Regions from separate parts of the Delftia sp. Lp-1 genome, predicted to be linked through region 2. Evidence: riboswitches for the same ligand, from Rfam matches in the RefSeq annotation. Region 2 holds a riboswitch; the other holds the start of a gene.
What was found. Region 2 has a riboswitch for S-adenosylhomocysteine ahead of ahcY (adenosylhomocysteinase). Riboswitches for the same ligand answer to the same signal wherever they lie in the genome.
Positions count from the first base shown of each region.

Region 1: linked by a shared signal. The riboswitch ahead of metH (methionine synthase) and the one ahead of ahcY (adenosylhomocysteinase) in region 2 are both predicted to bind S-adenosylhomocysteine.

Region 1 is NZ_JAJALJ010000004.1:384,056-388,468, forward strand. It holds gene metH (methionine synthase) at 96-2,825, opposite strand; S-adenosyl-L-homocysteine riboswitch at 2,880-3,006, opposite strand; gene LGR64_RS27015 (FadR/GntR family transcriptional regulator) at 3,284-4,075, shown strand; gene LGR64_RS27020 (transporter substrate-binding domain-containing protein) at 4,072-4,413, shown strand, end outside.
Region 2 is NZ_JAJALJ010000001.1:97,582-101,994, forward strand. It holds gene LGR64_RS00370 (sensor histidine kinase) at 1-1,380, shown strand, start outside; gene LGR64_RS00375 (response regulator) at 1,407-2,150, shown strand; S-adenosyl-L-homocysteine riboswitch at 2,158-2,242, shown strand; gene ahcY (adenosylhomocysteinase) at 2,313-3,743, shown strand; gene LGR64_RS00385 (TlyA family RNA methyltransferase) at 3,919-4,413, shown strand, end outside.

The DNA of each region.
Region 1 (4,413 bases), on a different contig from region 2:
CTGAATGCCGCTGCGGCGGCGTCCATAAAAAAGCCAGGGCATGCCCTGGCTTTTTTCTTGCAACGCGCGGCACCAGTCCGCGCGGCCAAACCTTCTCACCCCAGATTCGGCGCCAGCAACCGGCGCAGCTCCTCGATGTCCATGCCCCGGCGCGCGGCCATGTCGGCGAGCTGGTCCTCGCCGATTTCGCCGACGTTGAAATAGACGGCGTCGGGGTGGCCGATGTAGAAGCCACTGACGCTGGAGGCCGGGTTCATGGCCAGGCTTTCGGTCAGCGTCATGCCGATCTCGTCGGCCTTGAGCACGGCGAACAGGTCGGTCTTGGCGCTGTGGTCGGGGCAGGCCGGGTAGCCGGGCGCGGGGCGCACGCCCTTGTACTGTTCCTTGACCAGCGCTTCGTTGCTGAGGTCCTCGTCGGGCGCATAGCCCCACAGGTCCTTGCGCACGCGCTGGTGCAGGCATTCGGCGAAGGCCTCGGCCAGGCGGTCGGCCAGGGCCTTGAACATGATGCCGGAGTAGTCGTCCAGCGCGTCCTGGAACTCCTTGTCCTTCTTCTCGGCGCCGATGCCGGCCGTGACGGCGAACAGGCCCGCGTAGTCGTGGATGCCCGATTCCTTGGTGGCCACGAAGTCGGACAGGCAGCGGCTGGGGCGCATCACGGGCTGGCCATCCGGGCCTTCCACCATCTGCTTTTCGGTCTGCTGGCGCATGCCGTACCAGGTCATCAGCACCTGGCTGCGGGACTCGTCGGCATAGAACTCGATGTCATCGCCCACGCGGTTGGCAGGGAACAGGCCGATGGCGCCGTTGGCCTGCAGCCAGCGGCCTTCGATGATCTTCTTGAGCATGGCCTGGCCGTCCGCCAGCACCTTGCGCGCCTCGACGCCGACGATCTCGTCGTCGAGGATGGCCGGATAGGGGCCGGCCAGGTCCCAGGTCTGGAAGAACGGGCCCCAGTCGATGTATTCGGCGATCTCGGCCAGGTCGAAGTTGCGGAACACGCGCCGGCCCAGGGCACGCGGCGCAACGGGGGCCTGGGAAAAGTCCACGGGCGTGGCGTTGGCGCGGGCCTTTGCCAGTGGCCACAGCGGTGTCTTCTTCTTGTTGGCGTGCTGGGTGCGCACCTTGTCGTAGTCGGCCTGGATCTCGGCCAGGTAGTTGCCCTTGTTCTCGCCCAGCAGGCTCTGGGCCACGCTGACGCTGCGCGAGGCATCGGGCACGTAGACCACGGGGCCTTCGTACTTGGGCGCGATCTTGACGGCGGTGTGCACGCGCGAGCAGGTGGCGCCGCCGATCAGCAGCGGAATCTTCTTGATGCGGAAGTAGTCGTCCTTGTGCATCTCGCCGGCGACGTATTGCATCTCTTCGAGGCTGGGCGTGATCAGGCCCGACAGGCCGATGATGTCCGCGCCCTCGGCCTTGGCCCGGGCCAGGATCTCATGGCAGGGCACCATCACGCCCATGTTGATGACCTCGAAGTTGTTGCACTGCAGGACCACGGTGACGATGTTCTTGCCGATGTCGTGCACGTCGCCCTTGACGGTGGCGATGACGATCTTGCCCTTGCTGGACACGTCCAGGCCCGCCGCTTCCTGCTGGCGCTTTTCCTCTTCGATGTAGGGCACGAGGTGGGCCACGGCCTGCTTCATCACGCGCGCCGACTTGACTACCTGGGGCAGGAACATCTTGCCGGCGCCGAACAGGTCGCCCACGATGTTCATGCCGTCCATGAGCGGGCCTTCGATCACGTGCAGCGGGCGGCCGCCGCCCTGCACCACGATCTGCTGGTAGGCCTCTTCGGTGTCGGCGACGATGAAGTCGGTGATGCCGTGCACCAGGGCGTGCGACAGGCGCTCGCCCACGGTCTTCGGGTTCTCGGGCGTGCCGCGCCATTCGAGCTTCTTGCTGTCGTCCTTGGCGGCGCCCTTGGCGGCGTCGGCAATCTCCAGCAGGCGTTCCGCAGCGTCAGGGCGGCGGTTGAGCACCACGTCTTCCACGCGCTCGCGCAGCTGGGGCTCCAGGTCGTCATAGACGCCGACCATGCCGGCGTTGACGATGCCCATGTCCATGCCCGCCGAGATGGCGTGGTACAGGAAGACGGTGTGGATGGCCTCGCGCACAGGGTCGTTGCCGCGGAAGCTGAAGCTCACGTTGGAGACGCCGCCCGAGACCTTGGCGCCGGGCAGGTTGCGCTTGATCCAGCGCACGGCCTCGATGAAGTCCACGGCGTAGTTGTCGTGCTCCTCGATGCCGGTGGCCACGGCGAAGATGTTGGGGTCAAAGACGATGTCCTCGGGCGGGAAGCCCACCTCGTCCACCAGGATGCGGTAGGCGCGCTCGCAGATCTCGATCTTGCGCTGATAGGTGTCGGCCTGGCCCTTCTCGTCGAAGGCCATGACCACGGCGGCCGCGCCGTAGCGCCTGATCAGCCGGGCTTGGCGCTTGAATTCATCCAGGCCTTCCTTCATGGAGATGGAGTTGACGATGCCCTTGCCCTGCAGGCAGCGCAGTCCGGCCTCGATGACTTCCCACTTGGAGCTGTCCACCATGACCGGCACCTTGGCGATGTCGGGCTCGGAGGCGATGAGGTTCAGGAAGCGCACCATGGCGGCCTTGCTGTCCAGCATGGCCTCGTCCATGTTCACGTCGATGACCTGGGCGCCGTTTTCCACCTGCTGGCGTGCCACGGACAGCGCTTCCTCGTACTGCTCGTTGAGGATCATGCGCGCAAAGGCCTTGGAGCCCGTGACGTTGGTGCGCTCGCCCACGTTGACGAACAGCGTGCCCTCGCCGATGGAGACGGGCTCCAGGCCCGACAGACGCATGGGAGGGGGAGTGAAAGAGGACGACATCAAGCTCACCTGCAAAAACGGCATGGCAACAGGTGAGCGTCGTTGGCACCGTGGGCGCGGTCCGGCCGGGAACCTGCACCTGGCCCAAGCCTGACGCGGCACGCGATCCGGTGTACGGATGGGCGGGTGCCGCGCTGCAACGCTCCTCGGGCCAAAGCCCGGGATTCTACGGCGGCTGGCGGCGGCCTGCAGTGCGGGTTTTACGCCCGCATTCGGGGCAGGCCTGCACAAAGCCATGCGGCACTGCACCAAAGCGCGGCAGCGCGGGCCGCCGGCGGCGCCTTCGGGGCGGATTGTCGATACCCCATCGCCCCGGATTCTTTGCAGCGCCTGAGGACAACGCTCCTTTTTTTGCATCTGGCACGCAATTCGCTATCTGCTGGGTACGTGGTCTGACCAGTCAGGCCAAAACCCTCCACCCGCGCCAGCCCATGCAAAGCATTCCGATCTCGATGGCCCAGACGCTGCAGCAGCACATCCTGAGCGGCCACTACCCCGGCGGCAGCCAGCTGCCGCCGCAGCGCGAGCTGGCCCGGCAGCTGGGCATCAGCCGCGCTTCGCTGCGCGAGGCACTGTCCATGCTGGAGGCCCTGGGCCTGGTCGAGATCCAGCCGGGCAAGGGCGTGCGCATCAACGGCCCGCACAGCGGCCGTGCACGCATGCACCGCGCCTATGCCACCCCGGCGCTGGGCACGCTGTCGCCGCGCCAGCTGATCGAGCTGCGCCTGGTGCTGGAGCCCGGCTGGGCCGCGCTGGCGGCCGTGCGCGCCGACGACAGCGGCCTGCGCCAGCTGCAATGGACCCAGTCCCAGCTGGCCCACGCACTGGCCCGCAGCGACCTGCTGGCCGCCGCCGACGCCGATCTGCAGTTCCACCTGCTGCTGGCCCAGCTGTCGGGCAACCCGGGCCTGGTGGCCATGGCGCGCCAGCTGGAACTGGCCATCAGCCACAGCCTGCGCCTGCCCTTTGCCTGGAGCGGCGCCGACGACCAGCCCGTGCGCGAGCACGACGCCATCGTGCAGGCCGTCTGCGCGGGCGATGCACCGGGTGCCGCGGGCGCCATGCGCGCCCACCTGCTGTCGGCCGCAAGGCGCAGCGGCATCGATCTCGACACACCGGACGACGCGACGGCGCCCGACGCAACAGCGCCCGATACATCTGCGCCCGACCCTGACCCGCTTTCCTTTCGCCTCACCCCACCTTCCGAAGGAGCTTTCGCATGACTTCCCCCCTGACACCCCGCCGCGCATTCATCCGCACCGCCCTGGCGGCCGCCACCCTGGCCGCTGCCGGCCTGGGCGGCGCAGCCCATGCCGACATGCTGGCCAACATCCAGAAGGCCGGCGTGCTGCGCGTGGCGATTCCGCAGGACTTCCCGCCCTTCGGCTCGCTGGGCACCGACCTGAAGCTGCAGGGCTATGACATCGACATGGCCGCCCTGGTCGCCCAGGAGCTGGGCGTGAAGGTGGAGCTGGTGCCCGTGACCAGCACCAACCGCATCCCCTTCCTGACCACAGGCAAGGCCGACATCGTCATCTCCAGCCTGGGCAAGAACGCCGAG
Region 2 (4,413 bases):
GTGATGCTGTTCCTGCTCATCGTCGTGCTGTCTTCGTTGCGCTGGGGGCGTGGCCCGGGCGCCTGGGCGGCGCTGCTGTCGGTACTGTGCTTCGACTTTTTCTTCGTGCCCCCGCGCGGATCCTTCCATGTCAACGACACGCAGTACCTGTTCACCTTCGTGCTGATGCTGGGCGTGGCCCTGGTCTGCGGCCAGCTCATGGCGCGGCTGCGCCACGAGGCGCGCGTGGCGGCCGAGCGCGAGCGGCGCGCGGGCGCCCTGGCGCGGCTGGCGCGCGACCTTTCGGGCGCGCTCACGCAGGAGCAGGTGGTGGAGATTGCGCTGAGCACGGTCTCGGGCGTGTTCGACGCCCAGGCCGGGCTGCTGCTGCCCGATGCGGACGAGCGCCTGCGCCCCGCCGGCGGCGGCTCCTGCCCCATGGACGACAGCATTGCGCGCTGGGCCATGGACCATGGCCAGCAGGCCGGCCAGGGCACGGACACGCTGCCGGCCGCACCGGCCCGCTATGTGCCGCTGGCCGCACCCGTGCGCATGCGCGGCGTGCTGGTGCTGCAACTGCGTGCGCCGCAGCGCCTGGAGGTGCCCGAGGAGCAGCGCCTGCTGGAGGCCTGTGCCAGCCAGGTGGCGCTGGCGCTGGAGCGCCAGCACTTCGTGGCCGTGGCCCAGCAGACCCAGATCGCCATGGAGGGCGAGCGCATGCGCAACACCCTGCTGTCGGCCGTCTCGCACGACCTGCGCACCCCGCTGACCACCATCCTGGGCGCGGCCGAGGCCGCGCAGCGCCATGTGCCGCCGGGCGGCGCAGCCGACATGCTGGAGCAGGTCCGCATCCAGGCCCAGGCCATGCAGCGCCTGGTGGAGAACCTGCTGGACATGGCGCGCCTGCAGCAAGGCGGCGTGCACCTGCAGCGCGAATGGCTTCCGCTGGACGAAGTGGTGGGCAGCGCGCTGCGCCAGATGCGCGCGCGCCTGGGCCAGCATCCCGTGAGCACCGACGTGCCCGCCAGCCTGCCGCTGCTGCAGCTCGATGCCCTGCTCATGGAGCGCGTGCTGGTCAATCTGCTGGACAACGCCGCCAAGTACACGCCGGCCGGCACGCCGCTGGCCATCAGTGCGCGTGTGCAGGACGGCGAACTGCTGCTGTCCGTGCGCGATGGCGGGCCGGGCCTGCCATCCCATCTGCCGGTGGAGACGCTGTTCGAACCCTTCACGCGCGGCACGGCCGAGTCCACCGTCTCGGGCATCGGCCTGGGCCTGGCGCTGGTGCGCAGCATCGTCGAGGCGCATGGCGGGCGCATCGAGGCTGCCGCCGCGCGGCCCGGCCCTGGCACCATCTTCACGCTGCGCTTTCCCGTGCCCGAGCAGCCTGCGCTGGATTAGAGTCCCGCCATGCACGAAAGCCCCCCATGAGCACGCCCGCCAACCGCATCCTGATGATCGAGGACGACCCCGGCATCCGCCGCTTCGTGCGCCTGGTGCTGGAAGACGAAGGCTGGCAGGTCTTCGAGGCCGACAGCGCGCGCCGCGGCCTGATCGAGGCCGCCAGCCGCCAGCCCGATCTGGTCATCCTCGACCTGGGCCTGCCAGACGCGGATGGCAAGCAGGTCCTGACCGAGCTGCGCGGGTGGTCCTCCGTGCCCGTGCTCGTGCTCTCCGCGCGCGAGCGTGAGGACGAGAAGGTGGCCGCATTGGATGCCGGCGCCGACGACTACCTGGTCAAGCCCTTCGGCGTGCCCGAGCTGCTGGCCCGGCTGCGCGTGATGCTGCGCCGCCGCCAGCAGCTGGGCGCCGCCGGTGGGGCGGGCGGTACGGCCGCGTCCAGCAAGGTGCACTTCGGCCCGGTGCAGGTGGACCTGGCCACGCATGAGGTGCGGCGCGCGGGGCAGCCGGTGCACCTCACGCCCATCGAATTCCGCCTGCTGGCGGCCCTGATCGCCGCCCAGGGCCGTGTGATGACCCACCGCCAGCTGCTGCTGCAGGTCTGGGGCCCCGAGTACCTGAGCCGCGCCCACTACCTGCGCGTGCACATGGCCAATCTGCGCCAGAAGATCGAGGACGAGCCGGCCCAGCCGCGCCACCTGGTGACCGAGCTGCAGGTGGGCTACCGGCTTGTGGGGCTGGGCGGTGAGGCATCCCCGGGATCGGTATAATCAGCGCCTCTCCGAGGAGCGTTGCAGCGGCCCCCACACATCAGGCGTGGTCGCGAGGCTCGGAGTCATACCTGCAACGACGCTCGCCCACGCTTTCTGTGCGGTGAGCTTTTTTTCGTCTCCCGCAGAACGTGGTTTTTCATTCATCTTTTGGAGAAAACCATGAACGCTGCTGTTCGTCCCGTTTCCGCCGACACGGCCATCGCTGACATTTCCCTCGCTGCCTGGGGCCGCAAGGAAATCCTGATCGCCGAAACCGAAATGCCCGGCCTGATGGCCACGCGCGAGGAATTCGCCGCTGCCCAGCCCCTCAAGGGCGCGCGCATCACCGGCTCGCTGCACATGACCATCCAGACGGCCGTGCTGATCGAGACGCTCAAGGCCCTAGGCGCCGAAGTGCGCTGGGCGTCGTGCAACATCTTCTCGACGCAGGACCACGCTGCCGCCGCCATCGCGGAAACCGGCACGCCCGTGTTCGCCATCAAGGGCGAATCGCTGGCCGACTACTGGGACTACACCCACCGCATCTTTGAATTCGGCGCCGCCGGCACCGAAGGCGAAGGCCCCAACATGATCCTGGACGACGGCGGCGACGCCACCATGCTGCTGCACCTGGGCATGCGCGCCGAAAAGGACCTGTCCGTGCTGGACAACCCCGCCTCCGAGGAAGAGAAGATCGCCTTCGCCGCCATCCGCGCCAAGCTGGCCCAGGACCCCACCTGGTACACGCGCAAGAGCGCCCACATCATCGGCGTGACCGAAGAGACCACGACCGGCGTGCACCGCCTCAACGAGATGTCTGCCAAGGGCACGCTGAAGTTCCGTGCCATCAACGTCAACGACTCCGTCACCAAGAGCAAGTTCGACAACCTCTACGGCTGCCGCGAATCGCTGGTGGACGGCATCAAGCGCGCCACCGACGTGATGATCGCCGGCAAGGTTGCCGTGGTGGCCGGCTACGGCGACGTGGGCAAGGGCTGCGCCCAGGCGCTGCGCGCGCTGTCGGCCCAGGTCTGGGTCACCGAGATCGATCCCATCAACGCCCTGCAGGCGGCCATGGAAGGCTATAAGGTCGTGACCATGGAGTGGGCAGCCGACAAGGCCGACATCTTCGTGACCACCACCGGCAACCGCGACATCATCCGCCACGAGCACATGGTGGCCATGAAGAACGAAGCCATCGTCTGCAACATCGGCCACTTCGACAACGAGATCGACGTCGCCTCCATCGAGCAGTACCAGTGGGAAGAAATCAAGCCCCAGGTGGACCACATCACCTTCCCTGACGGCAAGAAGATCATCCTGCTGGCCAAGGGCCGCCTGGTGAACCTGGGTTGCGCCACCGGCCACCCCAGCTTCGTGATGAGCGCCTCGTTCGCCAACCAGACCATCGCCCAGATCGAGCTGTTCACCAAGCCCGATGCCTACGAGGTCGGCAAGGTCTACGTGCTGCCCAAGATCCTGGACGAGAAGGTTGCCCGCCTGCACCTGAAGAAGGTCGGCGCCATGCTGACCGAGCTGACGGACGGCCAGGCTGCCTATATCGGTGTGAGCAAGCAGGGTCCCTACAAGCCCGAAACCTACCGCTACTAAGCACCCCCTGAGCGGCTTGCGCCGCTTCCCCCTCTCTACTTGCTTCGCAAGGGAGGGGGACGACACCCTCGCGGCGGGGCGGCCCTTGCTCGGTGTCCCTGAGTTGGGCCCTGCCAGTTGTGGGGTGCGGCGCCGCTTGGCGTCATTGGTTTAGAGATTTCCTGGGAACGACGCTATGCGCGCAGATGTATTTTTGGTGGAAGCCGGCCATGCGGCCACGCGCTCGCAGGCGCAGCGGCTGATTGCGGGTGGCGTGCAATGGCGCATGACGCCGCTGACGCCTTGGAAGAAGGTTGCCAAGAACGGCGACGAGATTCCTGCGGGTGCCGAGCTGCAGTTGCTGGACGGGGCCGAGGCCCGGTTCATCTCGCGCGGCGGGCTGAAGCTGGAAGGCGCGCTGGCGGCCACCAAGCTGTCGGTGCAGGGCCTGCGCTGCCTGGACGTGGGCCAGAGCACGGGCGGTTTCACCGACTGCCTGCTGCAGGCGGGCGCCGCCCAGGTCATCGGCGTGGATGTGGGCCATGGCCAGTTGCACGACCGGCTGCGCTCGGATGTGCGTGTGATCTGCGTCGAGGGCGTCAACGCCCGCGCGGTGACGGCCGAGGGCCTGCAGGAGTCCTGCGAGGAAGTGCTGTCCGAACGCTGGGAAGAAGATCCCGACGACAACGAC